Regions from separate parts of the Rhizobium sp. BT03 genome, predicted to be linked through region 1. Evidence: riboswitches for the same ligand, from Rfam matches in the RefSeq annotation. Region 1 holds a riboswitch; each other region holds the start of a gene.
The links. Region 1 has a riboswitch for cobalamin ahead of bluB (5,6-dimethylbenzimidazole synthase). Riboswitches for the same ligand answer to the same signal wherever they lie in the genome.
Positions count from the first base shown of each region.

Region 2: linked by a shared signal. The riboswitch ahead of cobU (bifunctional adenosylcobinamide kinase/adenosylcobinamide-phosphate guanylyltransferase) and the one ahead of bluB (5,6-dimethylbenzimidazole synthase) in region 1 are both predicted to bind cobalamin.
Region 3: linked by a shared signal. The riboswitch ahead of nrdH (glutaredoxin-like protein NrdH) and the one ahead of bluB (5,6-dimethylbenzimidazole synthase) in region 1 are both predicted to bind cobalamin.
Region 4: linked by a shared signal. The riboswitch ahead of QMO80_RS21400 (ABC transporter substrate-binding protein) and the one ahead of bluB (5,6-dimethylbenzimidazole synthase) in region 1 are both predicted to bind cobalamin.

Region 1 is NZ_CP125640.1:191,243-195,450, forward strand. Features, by position in the region: gene QMO80_RS00960 (HAMP domain-containing methyl-accepting chemotaxis protein) at 1-221, opposite strand, end outside; gene QMO80_RS00965 (MFS transporter) at 423-1,883, opposite strand; cobalamin riboswitch at 2,225-2,412, shown strand; gene bluB (5,6-dimethylbenzimidazole synthase) at 2,454-3,143, shown strand; gene QMO80_RS00975 (DUF2865 domain-containing protein) at 3,149-4,208, opposite strand, start outside.
Region 2 is NZ_CP125640.1:48,799-53,006, reverse strand. Features, by position in the region: gene cobN (cobaltochelatase subunit CobN) at 1-213, opposite strand, end outside; gene cobW (cobalamin biosynthesis protein CobW) at 218-1,267, opposite strand; gene cobU (bifunctional adenosylcobinamide kinase/adenosylcobinamide-phosphate guanylyltransferase) at 1,272-1,796, opposite strand; cobalamin riboswitch at 2,095-2,492, opposite strand; gene QMO80_RS00270 (chloride channel protein) at 2,719-4,208, shown strand, end outside.
Region 3 is NZ_CP125640.1:3,198,983-3,203,190, forward strand. Features, by position in the region: gene QMO80_RS15695 (heavy metal translocating P-type ATPase) at 1-809, shown strand, start outside; cobalamin riboswitch at 1,228-1,455, shown strand; gene nrdH (glutaredoxin-like protein NrdH) at 1,716-1,937, shown strand; gene nrdI (class Ib ribonucleoside-diphosphate reductase assembly flavoprotein NrdI) at 1,951-2,367, shown strand; gene nrdE (class 1b ribonucleoside-diphosphate reductase subunit alpha) at 2,346-4,208, shown strand, end outside.
Region 4 is NZ_CP125640.1:4,408,279-4,412,486, forward strand. Features, by position in the region: gene blh (bifunctional sulfur transferase/dioxygenase Blh) at 1-705, shown strand, start outside; cobalamin riboswitch at 1,185-1,441, shown strand; gene QMO80_RS21400 (ABC transporter substrate-binding protein) at 1,615-2,631, shown strand; gene QMO80_RS21405 (iron ABC transporter permease) at 2,628-3,668, shown strand; gene QMO80_RS21410 (ABC transporter ATP-binding protein) at 3,665-4,208, shown strand, end outside.

The DNA.
Region 1 (4,208 bases):
TCGCGAACGGCATTCGCCTTGCCCCATTTCACGCCGCCGGCGGCCAGAGAGGCGAACTGCTCCACATCCTTGGACCAGTTCGCCTTGGCGCCATCGATCAACGCCTTGGTTTCGTACATCCACGTATAGGTGGCAAAGGCGGAGATGCCGCAAAGGTTGACGGTCACGATAATCGCCGCCAGCTTGGCTGTCAGGGGCATCGTTTTTAAAAAATGGAACATGCCGCGGGGGCCTCGAAACGCGAGCTCAGTCGGATATGGTCCCGACCAGCCTATCAATACGGGCATCCACGCCGGCGGTCGCAGCATGAGCACTCATGCCCATGTCCCCCTGTGCGACCCAAAACGCGCAAACGCAGTCTGTCTTCGATGTGTGAAGAAATCATAAAGTGGAATGGGATACCGGACCGGCGGTCGGCGGGATCAAGGGCTGTTTTCCGCCAAGGCCTCTTCGGGCTCGGCCTGGCGGTGCTTAAGGCGGCGTGTCGTCAGTTCCGCGCCGGCATCGCGCGGCAGGCGCAGGAAGGTGATGCAGGCGAGCGCCGAGATTGCCGAGACGCTGAAGAAGGCAGTGTGAAAATCCGAGACCAGCAGCCTGCCGCCATGGAAACTGCTCGAAATTTCGAGGATGCCGCCGGCGATCGCCACACCCATCGCCATGGAGATACGCTGGGCGACGGCATTGATTGCGGTCGCCTGGCTGCTGTCGGCATCGTCGACATCGCCGAAGGCCATGGCATTGACGCCCGAAAAGGCCATGGAGCGGAACAGGCCGCCGATCAGCAGGCAGGCCATGATCAGCGGCAGCGGCGTTGCAGCGGTGAAGAACCCGTTGATGCCGAGGAAGATCGCCGCCAGCAAGGTGGTGATCGATATGACGGTGCGGAAACCGAAGGTATTGAAGGTGCGCGAAGCGGCAAATTTCGACCCCATCGAGCCGAGCGCGCTGACGAAGGTCACCGAGCCCGATTGCAGCGGCGTCAGGCCGAAGCCGAGCTGCAGCATCAGCGGCATCAGAAAAGGCAGGGCGCCGAGCCCCATGCGGAAATTGGAGGCGCCGAGGATTGCCGCCCGGAACATCGGGTAGCGGAACATTTTCGGATCGAGAAGCGGATAGGACGCGCGGCGGGCATGCAGGAGATAGAAGAGGCCGGCAAGGATGCCAATTGCCACGGTGACGTAACCGTAGACGACGGGCACGGCGGGAAGGCTGATGACCGAGAGGCCGAAGACGAAGCCGGAAAAGCCGATGCCGCAAAGGAAGAAACCCGGAAAATCCATCGGCCGCGGGCTGCGCGGCTCGACCGCCGGCAGGAAGCGCGTGACGAGGATGATGCCGGCGACGCCGATCGGGACATTGATCCAGAAGATCCAGTGCCAGGTGAGATAGGTGGTGAGGAAGCCGCCGATCGGCGGCCCCATGATCGGGCCGATCAGCGCCGGAATGGTGAGCCAGGCCATGGCATCGACGAGTTCGTGGCGCGGCGTTCCCCGGACCAACAGCAGGCGGCTGACCGGCGTCATCATCGAGCCGCCGGCGCCCTGGATCAGCCGCGAGACGACGAAGGCTGCGATCGAATTGGAAAAGGCGCAGGCGACCGAACCGATCATGAAGACGAAGATCGCCATGCGGAAGATGTTGCGCGCGCCGAAACGATCCGACATCCAGCCGCTGATCGGGATGAAGATCGCCAGTGCCACGAGATAGCTGGTGACGGCAAGCTTCAGCGCGATCGGCGAGGTGCCGATATCGGCTGCTATCGCCGGCAGGCTGGTGGCAATCACGGTCGAATCCATCTGTTCCATGAACAGGGCGACCGCGAGGATCATGGGCGTGAGGCGGGGCACGGGCAACCGGGGTGCTGGTATGGATTGTTCAGCCATACGCTTTCATCAGCGGCTAGGCTATAGAAACAATCGACGCTGCGGCCTGCCGTGCCGCTTCAAACCGACGCGGGCGGTCAAATGAGATGGGCCTCTCGTTTCTTGCTGTTTTGGAGAGGGTTGAGGTAGGATCGAGACTTGGCCAGCTCCCTCTTCTCCCCAGCGGGGAGAAGGTGCCGGCAGGCGGATGAGGGGGCTGCACGGCACGCCTTTCATGTTGCCCCTCGCTTGCGCTCAGTGCATTCGCAGTTTCACTGCTCACCCCCTCATCCGACCCTTCGGGCCACCTTCTCCCCGCTGGGGAGAAGAGGACTCCCGGCTTGCAGTGGCGCTGCTTTCCTGAAATAGATGCGCCGTCAGGTGCCCGCCATCCAGGCGGGAGAATCGGGAATCCGGTGCAAGACCGGAACGTGCCCAACGCTGTAAGGCCGACGCCTGCCGCTTCATCATGCCACTGGCTTTTGCCGGGAAGGCTGCGGCAGACGGGTGACGCCAAGTCAGAAGACCGGCCTGGCAAGATAGACCCAACCCGCGCGGACGGCGGGCGGTTGCGTTGTTGGGGATTTGACGATGCGACCCTTTGATGAGGATGCCCTGTCAGTGGCGTCCGGTTTTTCCTCGGCCGAACGCGAGGCCGTCTATCATGCGATCATGACGCGGCGCGACGTTCGCAGCCAGTTCCTGCCCGATCCCTTGCCCGACGATGTGGTGGCGCGGCTGCTGACGGCCGCCCATCACGCACCCTCCGTCGGCTTCATGCAGCCGTGGAATTTCATTCTGGTGAAAAGCCCAACGGTGCGTGCGCGCGTCCGGGATGCCTTCTCGAAGGCCAACGAGGAGGCCGCATCGATGTTCGAGGGCGAGCGGCGCCAGGCCTACCGCTCCCTCAAGCTCGAAGGCATCATCGAGGCGCCGCTCGGCATCTGCGTGACCTGCGATCCCACCCGCAGCGGCAGCGTCGTGCTGGGGCGCACGCATAATCCGCGGATGGATAGCTATTCCACGGTCTGCGCCATCCAGAATCTCTGGCTGGCGGCCCGCGCCGAAGGGGTCGGCATCGGCTGGGTCAGTATTTTTCGCGAGGGCGAGCTAAAGAGCATTCTCGGCATACCCGAGCATATCGAGGTGGTGGCCTGGCTCTGCGCCGGCTTCGTCGACCGGCTCTATGACGAGCCGGAACTTTCGGTCAAAGGCTGGCGGCAGCGGCTGCCGCTCGATGAACTCGTCTTTCACGACGGCTGGGGGCAGAGCGAGCCGTAGCCAATTCACTGCTGCTGCGGCTGCGGGCCAGGCGCGGCAGGATTGGCAAGATCGATCGAGCCCTGGTCGCCGGCCAGAAACTGCGGGCCGACCTGGCGGACCTTGTTCTGCGTGGGGTCGTAGGGGCGCTCCGGCACCGATGGCTGCGGCGCGGCTGATGTCGCGGCGGCCTTCACTGGCGGATTGGTGCGGATGGTGGTGATCGAGCCCTGCTGCGGCGGTTGGCTTACCGCCTGCTTGCCGCGCATCTCGTCGTAATAGGCGGTGAGATTGCAGGCGCAGGCGTTCTTTTCACCGGGCGCGCGGTTTTTGTAGGCGAAGGCGTTCTTCATGGCGCTGTAGGGCGTGCCGGTTGCGACCGAGATCATGTTCGAGGCTTCCGTGCTCGTCACCTCGCGATAGAAGAGTTCGGTCTCGATGCCGGGGCACATCTTGGCACAGGTCTCAGCGTCGCGGCCGAAATCGACCGAGGTGGCGTTCGAGCTGATCGGGAAGAAACCGCCATCGCAGCTGCGCACGCACATGGTGCTGACCGGCGACAGCATCTCGGCCCGCGGCAGGCCGTAGCGCGGATCGGCCTCCTCACCGCCGCCGAGCGGAATGAAGGTATCGGAACGCATTGCCTGCTCCTCGACGCTCGGGGCAGGCTCGTCGGCGCTGCGATCGCTCGGCGCATAGAAATTCTCGCTGTTGCAGCCGTTGCTGTCGAGCGCGGCCATCAGTTCGCGGCGGTCGCCATCGGCGCCGTTCCGGCCGGTCAGCTCGTTGCGGCGGTCCTGGAGATAAGCCATATTGTCGATCATCCGGCCTTCGGCCTGCGAGAGCTCGGCGCAATAATCGGCATTCTCGCCGCCGATCACCACCATGCTGCCCGAGGTGCAGCCGTAACTGCGCAGGTCGTTGCGAACCTTGCGCAGCTCGAGGTTCTGCTCGGCCATGGCGCTGGCATATTGGCGCGCTTCCGGGCCGTTGCCATTGCCGATCGATCGCGGCAGGTCGGCGAGACGGCCGCGCAGGTCCTCGCAGATGGCACTGGTCTGCGCGGCTGCGGGCGCTGCGAAGGCG
Region 2 (4,208 bases), 140 kb from region 1:
GACATAGGTATCGATCGACATCGGATGCTTGAGGCTCATCAGGCTGGCGAGCCGCAGCGAATGCGGTCCACCACGCGCTTGATGGGCGGCCGCGATCGCCGCAAGCTCGCTGTCGGCCGCCGACAGGAACAGGATATCGCCCGGCGTCTGCCCGAGGTCGATCGCCTCATCGCCGTCGCTGATCGTTCCCTGTTGGGCCAGAAGCAGATGCATGGGGTTACGCCAGCGCCTCGATCGCCGCCCTCACCGCGCCCTGATCCATCTCATGAAGGCCGATGACGACCAGACGCGTGGCGCGCTTTTCACCAGGCGTCCAGGCGCGGTCGAAATAGTGGTCGATGCGGCTGCCGACGGCCTGAAGCTGCAGGCGCATCGGCTTGCCCGAAACGTCGACGAAGCCCTTGAGGCGCAGCACGTCATGGGCTGATATGATCGCCTTCAGCTTTTCAACGAAGCCGGCAATATCGGCGACCGCTCCGAGGTCCACGACGAAGCTGTCGAATTCGTCGTGATCGTGCGCCACACCGTCCTCATGCTCAAGCTCGTGGTGCGACTTGCGGTTGGCGATATCGTCCTCCGTGCCGATTCCGAGACCGAGCAGGATGCCGGCCGGCACCTCGCCATTCCTCGCCTCGATCATCGCAGGCTTGCGCACTGTGCGAGAGGCGACCTCGTCGCGCACCCTGATAAGACCAGCCCCATCGATCAGGTCGGTCTTATTGAGCACGATCAGATCGGCGCAGGTCAGCTGATCCTCGAACAGCTCTTCGATCGGGCTCTCGTGATCGAGCGATTCATCCTCACTGCGCGCCGCCTCGACAGCATCGTGATCGTCGGCGAAACGGCCGGCGGCAACTGCGGCGCTGTCGACTACGGTGACGACACCGTCGACGGTCACCTGAGTGCGAATGTCAGGCCAGTTGAAAGCCGCGACCAGCGGCTGCGGCAAAGCAAGGCCCGAGGTTTCGATGACGATATGGTCGGGGCGCTGGTCGCGCTCCAGCAGCTTCGTCATCGTCGGAATGAAGTCGTCGGCGACCGTGCAGCAGATGCAGCCATTGGTCAGCTCGATGATGTCGTCCTCAGTGCAATTCTCCGCGCCGCAGCCCTTCAGCACATCGCCGTCGACGCCGAGATCGCCGAATTCGTTGATGATGAGCGCGATCTTCTTGCCGCCCGCGTTTGTGAGCAGGTTGCGGATCATCGTCGTCTTGCCGGCGCCGAGGAAGCCGGTGATGACGGTTGCGGGAATCTTCTGCTGGTTCATGGATTTAACCCTTCATTTTCAGCGGCAGGCCTGCCGCGATGAAATAGACTTCGGCGGCCTTCGCCGCGATCATCTGGTGGAGACGGCCGGCATGATCGCGAAAATCCCGCGCCATGCGATTGTCGGGCACGATGCCGAGGCCGACCTCGTTGGAAACGAAAACGAGCCGCGCCTTCGCGTCAGGCAGGAAATCAGCGAGCGCCGTAAACTCCGCGGTCATATCCCGCTCCTCCATCATCAGATTGGTGACCCAGAGCGTCAGGCAGTCGATCAGCACCACACGGCCCTCGCCGTCGATGGCGGCGAGCTTGCCGACAAGATCGAGCGGCTCCTCATGCGTGGTCCAGGACGGACCGCGATCGGCCCGGTGCTGGGCGATGCGCGCCTGCATTTCCTCGTCCCACGCCCGGCCGGTCGCGAGGTAGTGACGATCGAGGCCGGTCGGCACGACAAGAGATTCGGCAAAGCGGGATTTGCCGGAGCGTGCGCCGCCGAGGATAAAGGTGGTGTTGGTGGAAGCGATCGTCATACGCAAGCGCTCCCGCTAGAGAGGGCGCGGCGGTGCCACATCCCTCTTCTCCCCCGCGGGGAGAAGGTGCCGGCAGGCGGTTGAGGGGGTGAGCGGCGAAGCCGCGAATGCACTGAGCACAAGCGAAGGGCAAAATGACGGAGGCGCCGTGCGGCCCCCGCATCCGACCCTTCGGGCCACCTTCTCCCCGCGAGGGAGAAGGGGAAATCCATACGCACAGCACCAAGCCGCGCCGAATTCATTCGTTCAGCCAAAACAACCTCCGTGCTGGCAGTGGGTCTCTTGCCCAGGGTTGGGCTTCTCGCCCGGCACGAATGGCAGGTCTCCTGGCTCGCGGTTGTCGGCCGCGATCGGGGCGGACCGGAATCCGGTCGCCCATGATCGTGCCAGCGGATCTGCCTCGCCTTCCCGGCTGCATCGGTGAAGAGGTGGACGATTCGTAGAAATAGAGGCGTCCGACCCCGGTTGATCACCATGCATGTCCAGTGGCTTTTCCGGCATGTCGCCCGTCCCGCCCGCCTGCACCATTGCAGACTGTCGGCCGGAAGAGCTGGATGCCGGATGGAAGACCCTGACCGCTCTACAGTCGCGGGGTCGGCTGTGATGAAGGCGCCCGGTGTGGGTCCGCCCCGTCACATTCCCTTTTCATCCGGAAAGGCGTAACACCGATCCGGAACCATCCGTTATTCCAAAGATGGTTAGGCAAGCTCAGGGGTGAAGTCAACCGGCCGATATGGCCGGGAATGGCCAGCCAGGCGACGCAACGCTCGCAAGACGACTTACTCTACCTAAAACATCGTCATTTATCAGATACTTACGTCATAAATATTTGATCGTCGCGCCAGCTTTTCGCCGCAATTACATCGCAAGCGGTCTGCGCCATCGCCCTTGACCGGGCCTCTTCCTGCCTAGTTGTCTTGCCATGCTTATGAAATTGGATCGGCGCCGGTTCCGGGCGCTGCGAGTTTTCTTCGATCCGGGGCGGCTGCGGGCGCTGACGCGACGCAGCGAAGTCGGCCTGTCGCTGGCGGGCGCCGTCGTCGGCATCACCTCCGGGCTTGCCGTCACCGGCATGAGCTTCGTCTCCAATGAACTGCATCAGCTGGTCTTCGGCATACCAGACAGCGAAAGGCTGAGCTCGTCTGTGATCGACGACAAGCTGCTGCTGCTGACCGCCCCCGTCATCGGCGGCATCTTGCTCGGTCTGCTTCTCTTCGTGTTGGCCAAACGCCGCAAGAAGCCGATGGTCGACCCGATCGAGGCCAATGCGCTGCATGGCGGCCGCCTGTCCTTGACCGACAGCATCATCGTCGCCGTGCAGAACCTGATCTCCAACGGCTTCGGCGCCTCCGTCGGCCTGGAGGCCGGCTATACCCAGCTTGCCGCCGGCCTCGCCTCGAAATTCGGCCTGAAGCTGCAGCTTCGCCGCTCGGATCTGCGTATCCTCGTCGGCTGCGGCGCAGCCGGCGCCATCGCCGCCGCCTTCAACGCGCCGCTGACCGGCGCCTTCTATGCCTTCGAGCTGATCATCGGCACCTATACGATCGTGTCGCTGACCCCCGTGGTCGTCTCGGCCCTCGTTTCCACCCTGATCGCAAGGCTGCTCACCGACGGCGATTTCACCATCGATATCGGCAGCTTCGGCGCTGTCATGCCGGCCGATTATATCCCGGCAATACTGCTCGGCGTCTTCTGCGCCGGCGTCGGCATCCTGATCATGCAGGGCGTCTCCTTCGTCGAGGAACTCGCGCGCAAGAGCTCGATCGCCCCGCCCTTCCGCCCCGCACTCGGCGGCATCATTGTCGGGCTGCTGGCGATGATCTCGCCGCAGGTGCTTTCGGCCGGCCACGGCGCGCTGCATCTCAACCTTTCCCGCGACGTGGCCATCCCGGCGCTGATCGGCCTCTTTCTGTTGAAATCCTTGGCTTCCGCGATCTCGATCGGCTCCGGCTTCAGGGGCGGCCTGTTCTTCGCGTCGCTGTTCATGGGCGCCCTGCTCGGCAAGCTCTTCGCCTATTGCGGCCCCTATTTTGCCGATGCGACGCTAACGCCCGTCATCTATGCCGTCGTCGGCATGAGTTCGCTTGCCGTCGCCGTCATCGGCGGGCCGCTGACGATGACGTTCCTGGCGCTCGAAATCACCGGCGATTTCCCGATCACCGCGCTGGTGCTCGCCGCCGTCATCACCTCTTCGCTCGTCGTGCGCTCGACCTTCGGCTACTCCTTCGCCACATGGCGCTTCCATCTGCGCGGCGAAAGCATCCGCAGCGCCCATGACGTCGGCTGGATCCGCAACCTGACGGTGGACAAGCTGATGCGCGCCGACGTCAAGACGGCCAAGGCGGGCATCTCGCTGGAGGAATTCAAGCAGGCCTTCCCGATCGGCTCGACCCAGCGTGTCATCCTCGTCGA
Region 3 (4,208 bases), 1.5 Mb from region 1:
AAGGCTCCAGCCACCCCTTGGCGCTGGCGATCCTCAAACGCGCCAAGGCTGACGGCGTCCCCATGCCGCCGGCTTTCGAACTGAAAGCGCTGCCGGGCAAGGGTGTCAGCGGCAAAGTCGGCGGCGAGACTCTCGATTTGCTGTCGTCGTCCGCTGCCCGCGAACGCGGGGCCCTCGACGGCGACAAGGATGCACGCATCACTGTTCTGAATGACGAGGGCAAGAGCGTGTCGGTGCTGCTCGTCAATGGCGCGGCAGCCGGCCTGATCGCCATGCGCGACGAGCCGCGCGAGGATGCCGAAGCCGGGCTCTCGGCGCTTAAATCGGCCGGTATCAAGGCGATGATGCTGACGGGCGACAACAAGCGGACGGCGGCAGCCGTTGCCGGCATGCTCGGCATCGACTGGCGCGGCGAGATGATGCCCGAGGACAAACAGCGGGTTGTCGGCGAATTGAAGCGCCAGGGCTTCGTCGTCGCCAAGGTCGGCGACGGCATCAACGACGCTCCGGCGCTGGCCGCCGCCGACATCGGCATCGCCATGGGCGGCGGCACCGATGTGGCGCTGGAGACGGCCGATGCCGCCGTGCTGCACGGGCGCGTCGGCGACGTGGCGCGGATGATCGCGCTGTCGCAGCGGACGACGCGCAATATCCTGGAGAATATCACCATCGCGCTCGGGCTGAAGGCGGTGTTCCTGGTCACGACCATCGCCGGCATCACCGGGCTCTGGCCGGCGATTCTGGCCGATACCGGCGCCACGGTGCTGGTGACGATCAATGCCCTCCGGCTGCTTCGCGTAAAGGGATGAATGTTTTTCCGGTGGCGGCGTGAAGACTGCTGCCGGTTCGGGCCTGATCGAGAATTGAAAATAGCGGAGCCGATCCTCAGTCAGGCGGGCTCTCGGTTTGCCGACAAAGTCTCCTCCGTCATGCTCGGCCTTGTGCCGAGCATCTAACCACGGCAATTTCCTGACAGGAAAACGTTTATTTTCAAATACTTAATTGACCGTGTGTAGATCCTCGGCACAAGGCCGAGGATGACGTCACGGGTTTTGCCGTGGTTTGTCAGCAGCCTGAGCCGACCAGGCTGGCCTACTCATCACGGCCTTCTCCGCAGTTCGTTTTGTTTAAGCCTTTATTATCCATGTTTTCACAGGAACGCAGCGATTTCAAACCTGTCGTAACGCAAGGCGAAAACCATCCGTTGACATGATTTTTGATTGGCATACTATATATAGTGTTCAAGGTTCCTTCGATTCGTGAGGATCGCGGGCTAAGACGGGAATACGGTGCGTTCCACCATGAGGGCGGGACAAGGCCGGAGCTGCCCCCGCAACTGTAAGCGGCGAGCAACTGTCCGATTTCAGGTCACTGAGGCATGATGCCTTGGGAAGGCTGGGGGCAGGGTGCTTCGACCCGCAAGCCAGGAGACCTGCCTTGAACGAGATGTCCACGGGCGGGGTGTCCGGAAGGTCGCGTGCATGAAGCGGAATGATCCGCGCCTGCTGCGCTGCCCCGAACGTCCGCATGAGCACTTCGGGGTTGAAGTCATGTCGAGAATATCCAGGCCGCCGCCCGCGCAAATCCCGAGAGGGACCATATCGGGCGTTTAAGACGCCAACTTTGCCAGATCATTATCAAACGTTGCCCCGGACGCCGCAAAGCGCCCGATCCCAGTTCTGCGTCCTGAATTCATTGAGATCACGAGGAAGATGATGAGCGTTACCGTCTACAGCAAACCCGCCTGCGTCCAATGCACCGCCACCTATCGCGCCCTCGACCGCCTGGGCGTCGATTATGACATCGTCGATATCTCCGAAGATGCCGAGGCGCTCGATCGTGTGCGCGGCATGGGCTACATGCAGGTTCCCGTCGTCGTTGCCGGCGAGCAGCATTGGGCGGGGTTCCGCCCCGATATGATCAGCGCGCTCTCCTGACCGAGGAAAGGCGATGGGGCTGATCGTTTATTATTCCAGCCGATCCGAGAATACCCATCGCTTCGTCGCCAGGCTCGGACTGCGCGCGGCGCGTATTCCGGCGGGCGGTGCGGATGCGTTCCATATCCGCGAACCTTTCGTGCTCGTCGTGCCGACCTATAGCGGCGACGGCGGCCCAGGGATCGTAAAGGGCGCCGTTCCCAAGCAGGTGATCCGTTTCTTGAACGATGCGGAGAACCGAGGACACATTCGCGGCGTGATTGCCGCGGGCAACAGCAATTTCGGCGAGACATACGGGCTCGCCGGCGACGTGATCTCGCAGAAATGCCGGGTGCCTTACCTCTACAGGTTCGAGCTCATGGGCACGGAGGAGGATGTCGCCAACGTCAAACACGGAATGGAACGATTTTGGACACGGGAACACCTCTGACGCGGGATGCGGGCGCAAAACCGCATAACACTTTTGCTCATCCCGCCGGCGAACGCCCTTTGAAAGCGGCGGAAACGCTCGACTATCACGCGCTGAACGCCATGCTGAACCTCTATGACGATGAGGGCAGGATCCAGCTCGACAAGGACCGGATGGCGGCGAAGCAGTATTTTCTGCAGCATGTGAACCAGAACACGGTGTTCTTTCACAATCTCCGCGAAAAGCTCGATTATCTCGTCACCGAGGGCTATTACGAGCAGGAGGTTCTCGACCAATATTCCTTCAATTTCGTGCGCGACCTGTTCGACCAGGCCTATGCCAGGAAATTCCGGTTCCCGACTTTCCTCGGCGCCTTCAAATATTACACCAGCTATACGCTGAAGACCTTCGACGGAAAGCGCTATCTCGAGCGCTACGAGGATCGAATCTGCATGGTGGCGCTGACCTTGGCGCGCGGCGACGAGGCCCTTGCCCGCGACATGGTCGACGAGATTATTTCCGGCCGTTTTCAGCCGGCGACGCCGACTTTCCTCAACGCCGGCAAGAAACAGCGCGGCGAACTCGTCTCCTGCTTCCTGCTGCGGGTCGAGGACAATATGGAATCGATCGGCCGCTCGATCAATTCTGCGCTGCAGCTGTCGAAGCGCGGCGGCGGCGTGGCGCTGTCGCTGACGAACATCCGTGAGGCCGGCGCGCCGATCAAGCAGATCGAGAACCAGTCATCGGGCATCATCCCGGTCATGAAGCTGCTCGAAGACAGCTTCTCCTATGCCAACCAGCTCGGGGCCCGCCAAGGTGCGGGTGCTGTCTATCTCAACGCCCATCACCCCGACATCATGCGTTTCCTCGATACCAAGCGCGAAAATGCCGACGAGAAGATCCGTATCAAGACGCTGTCGCTGGGCGTCGTCGTGCCCGACATTACCTTCGAACTCGCGAGGAACAATGAGGACATGTATCTGTTCTCGCCCTATGACGTGGAGCGGGTCTACGGCGTGCCCTTCACCGAAATTTCGGTGACGGAAAAATATCGGGAGATGGTGGCGGACGCGCGCATCTCGAAGAAGAAGATCAAGGCGCGTGAATTCTTCCAGGTGCTCGCCGAGATCCAGTTCGAGAGCGGTTATCCCTACATCATGTTCGAGGACACGGTGAACCGGGCAAACCCGGTTGCGGGTCGCATCTCCATGAGCAATCTCTGCTCGGAGATTTTGCAGGTCAGCGAGGCGAGCGAATACAACGACGACCTCTCCTACAAGCATCTCGGCAAGGATATTTCCTGCAATCTCGGCTCGCTGAATATCGCCGCGGCCATGGATTCCGCCGATTTCGGCAAGACGATCGAGACCTCGATCCGGGCGCTGACGGCGGTCTCCGACATGAGCCATATCGCCTCGGTGCCCTCGATCGAGAAAGGCAATGACGAAAGCCATGCGATCGGCCTCGGCCAGATGAACCTGCACGGCTATCTCGCCCGCGAACACATCTTCTACGGCTCTAGGGAAGGCGTCGATTTCACCAACATCTATTTCTATACGGTGACTTATCACGCGATCCGCGCCTCGAACCTTCTGGCGGTCGAACGCGGCACGAGCTTCAAGGGGTTCGAGAACTCCAAATATGCCTCCGGCGAATATTTCGACAAATATACCGAGCAGGAATGGAAGCCGGCGACGGAGAAGGTGCAGGCGCTGTTCGACGATGCCGGCATCCCTGTTCCGACACAGGAGGATTGGGCGGCGTTGAAGACGGCTGTCATGACCTCCGGCCTGTATAACCAGAACCTGCAGGCTGTACCGCCGACGGGCTCGATCTCCTACATCAACCACTCGACTTCCTCG
Region 4 (4,208 bases), 280 kb from region 1:
GCCATCCTCGCTCATATCGACAGCGAGGGGCTGACGGTCGCGTGGATCCTCGACACGCATCCGCATGCCGATCATTTCTCCGCCGCGCACTACCTCAAAGGAAAGACCGGCGCGCCGACCGCGATCGGCGCCCATGTCACCGACGTGCAGGTGCTCTGGAAGGAAATCTACAACTGGCAGGCACTCGAAACCGACGGCTCGCAATGGGATCGGCTGTTTGCCGATGGCGACACCTTCGAGATCGGCGAGCTTAAAGCCCGCGTGATGTTCTCGCCCGGCCATACCCTTGCCTCGGTGACCTATGTCATTGGCGACGCAGCCTTCGTGCACGATACCGTGTTCACGCCGGATTCCGGCACGGCGCGCACGGATTTTCCCGGCGGCAGCGCCAGCGACCTCTGGCACTCGATCCAGGCCATCCTGTCGCTGCCCGAGGAGACCCGGCTCTTTTCCGGCCACGACTATCAGCCTGGCGGCCGTCACCCGCGCTGGGAAAGCACGGTAGCCGCCCAGAAAAGCGGTAATCCGCATATATCAGGCATTGACGAGGCCGGCTTCGTGGCGCTCCGCAAGGCGCGCGACCGTACGCTGCCGAAACCGAAGCTGATGCTGCACGCGCTGCAGGTGAATATTCGGGGAGGCAGATTGCCCGAGCCGGAGGGAAATGGGCGGCGATATCTGAAGATCCCGCTGGATGCCTTGTAGGAACGCAGGGAGCAGCGTTGCGGCGCGTGCTTCGAGGCTTCGCCGTACGGGCTGCGCACCTCAGCATGAGGGAGGTCGGAGGGTGCCGCACCCACGACAGCGGGAACGGGAGGATCTTCTGTCGACGCTCAAAAGAGCCTCATCTTGAGGTGCGGAAGCCGAAGGCTGAAGCCTCGAAAGACGAGGCGGGTGCTCCATTCGCAGAGCAGGATGCGTTTTTAGCAAGGAGCACCGTTGCGGCGTGCTTCGAGGCTTCGCCCTCTCGGGCTGCGCACCTCAGCATGAGGGAGGTTGGCGGATGCCGCGCCTACGACAGCGGGAATGGGAGGATGCTGCGCCGACGCTTAAGAGAGCCTCATCCTGAGGGGATGAAGGATGCCGGCATTATACCGGCCAACAGCGCTCCGACGATCCGTCTCCATTTTTCGCCCACCCAAACCTAATCCTCCGCAATAGTTGTTGACGTCGCCCGGGCCGGCGACGTAACTGAGGGCGATGGTTCCCTGAAGATGACTCCAAGGGGATTAATAGGGAACACGGTGAGGACGACCCAGTAGGGACCGAGACCGTGGCTGCCCCCGCAACTGTAAGCGGATTGTCGATCATCTCAGCTGTGGCCAGCGACCGGCCATCTCTGAAGGGCTTATGGCCTCGCCACTGCGATATAGCGCGGGAAGGCGGATGAGACGACGGATATCCGCAAGCCAGGAGACCTGCCGTCAATCACGATCCAATCAACCGGGCGGGGATGCCCGGACAAGGAACAGACATGATTGACTTTCTGAACCTTCGCCGAATTCCGGCATGCATCCGTCTCGATTGGGCCTCCTGCGGTTAGCGCACGTCTCAGCGTGCCCTCGGCCGCCTGTGCGGCATAACCGTGCTTTTTCCCTTCAATCGAGGTTTTTCATGCGCCAGATTTTCGCCACCATGACATGTGCCTTCGGGCTGATCGGCTTTGCGGCACCGAGCCTTGCCGCCACCCAATATCCTTTGACCATCACCAATTGCCGTGAGCAGGTGACGTTCCAGAAGGCGCCGTCGAAGATCGTTTCGATCGGCCAGGGCATGACCGAAATTCTCTTCTCGCTCGGCGTTGCCGACAAAATCACAGGCACGGCCGTTTGGGTGGGTCCCGTGCTGCCGCAATATGCCGAGGCCAACAGCAAGATAAAGCGTCTCGCCGACAACGATCCGAGCTTCGAATCCGTCGTCGGGCAAGAGCCCGACCTTGTGGCGGCCGAGTTCGAATGGCATGTCGGCGCGCAGGGCTCCGTCGGCAAGCGGGAGCAGTTCGAGGATCTCGGCATCAACACCTATCTTTCGCCGGCCGATTGTTTCGCCAAGGTCAATACCGATGGCGGCGACGGCGTGCGCAAGGAGCTGTTCACGATGGAGCTGATCTATCGTGAAATCGCCGAACTCTCTGAAATTTTCGACGTGAAGGAGCGCGGCGATACGCTGATCGCTGAATTGAAGAAGCGCGAGGCCGATGCGGTGGCTTCGATATCGGGCGCAGCGGGCAAGAACCTGCCCGTCGTCTTCTGGTTCTCCAGCAAGGAGGTCAATGGCGACGCCTTCATTGCCGGCAAGAACGGCGCGCCGGCTTATATCCTGAAGGCGATCGGCGCCAGGAATGTCGTTACCACCGAGGAGGAATGGCCGCTGGTCGGCTGGGAAACCATTTCCGAGGCGAACCCCGCCGTCATCGTTCTCGCCACCATGGACCGGCGCCGCTACGCCGCCGACGATCCCGAGGTGAAGATCGATTTCCTTAGGAAGGATCCCGTCACCAAGGAGCTGGACGCGGTGAAGAACGGGCGTTTCGTGATGATGGACGCGCAATCGATGAACCCGACGATCCGCACCATCGACGGCATCGAGACGCTGGCGAAGGGCATCAAGTCCTTCGGCCTGACCCAGTGACGGCAGCATCGGCCAGAGAGCCGGGATGGTGGGCGCTTGCCGCGCTCACCATTGCCGCCTTCCTTCTTCTCGGGCTGATGATCAGCCTTGCCGTTTCGATCGGTGAGATCGCCATTCCGCTGGCGACCACGGCGGAGGCGGTGTCGAACCGGCTGTTCGGCACGGATTTCGAGCTCAGCCGCATCCATCAGGGCATCGTCTGGGATTATCGCCTCAGCCGGGCGCTGGTCGCGGCGAGCGCCGGCGCCTCGCTGTCGCTTTCCGGCGCCATCCTGCAGGCGCTGCTGCGCAATCCGCTGGCCGAACCCTATGTGCTCGGCATTTCGGCCGGGGCTTCGACCGGGGCGGTCTCGGTGATGATCCTCGGCTTCGGCTATGGCGTTCTCGGGCTTTCGGGCGGTGCCTTTCTCGGCGCGGTCGTCGCTTTCCTGCTGGTCGGCTTCCTCGCCACGGGGGCGGGCGGAACGGGCGAGCGCATCATTCTCTGCGGCGTGGCCGGTTCGCAGCTCTTCAATGCGCTCACCTCCTATATCGTCACGACCTCGGCCAATGCCGAGCAGGCGCGGGGCGTGCTGTTCTGGCTGCTGGGTTCGCTCAGCGGCGTGCGCTGGCCGGATGTCTATCTCTCGGTGCCGATCGCGCTTGCCGGTTTCCTCGTCTGCATGGCCCATGTCCGGGCGCTCGACGCCTTCGCCTTCGGCACGGATGCGGCCGCCTCGCTGGGCATTGCTGTCCGCCGCGTCCAGATCCTGCTCTTTGCCCTGACGGCGGCGATGACGGCGAGCGTCGTCAGCATGGTGGGTTCGATCGGCTTCGTCGGTCTCGTCATCCCGCATGCCGCCCGCTTCCTCGTCGGGCCGGGGCATCGGCGGCTGCTGCCGGCAACGGCGCTCGGCGGCGCGATCTACATGGTCGGCGCCGATATCGTCTCGCGCATCATCATCCCGCAGCAGGTGCTGCCGATCGGCGTCGTCACCGCGCTCTTCGGCGCGCCGGCCTTCGCGGTCATCCTTTATCGTGTGCGGAGGAGCGCATGAGCATTTCCATCGACGCGGTGAGTTTTGCCGCCGGCGACACGGTCATCGTCAACGGCGTCAGCCTGACGGTCGAAAAGGGCAAGGTGCTCGGCCTGCTCGGGCCGAACGGCTCCGGCAAATCGAGCCTGCTCAGGCTGATCTGCCGGCTGCGCAAGGTCCGCAGCGGTGTCATCCGGCTGGGCGAAGACGATATCGCTTCGCTGTCGCGCGCAGCCCTTGCGCGGCGCATCGCCTTCGTCGAGCAGCAGTCGACGACCGAGACGCAGCTGACGGTGCGCGACGTGGTGCGGCTCGGCCGCACGCCCCATCGCGGGCTGCTCTCGCCCTGGGGCGCTGAGGACGATGCCGCGGTCGACGAGGCCTTGTTGCGGGTCGCCATGGGGGAGCGGGCGGGCCAGCTCTGGCAGACGCTGTCGGGCGGTGAGCGCCAGCGTGTCCATATTGCGCGCTCGCTGGCGCAGGCGCCGGGTGAGCTGCTGCTCGACGAGCCGACCAATCATCTCGATATCCAGCACCAGCTCGACATCCTCCGGCTGATCT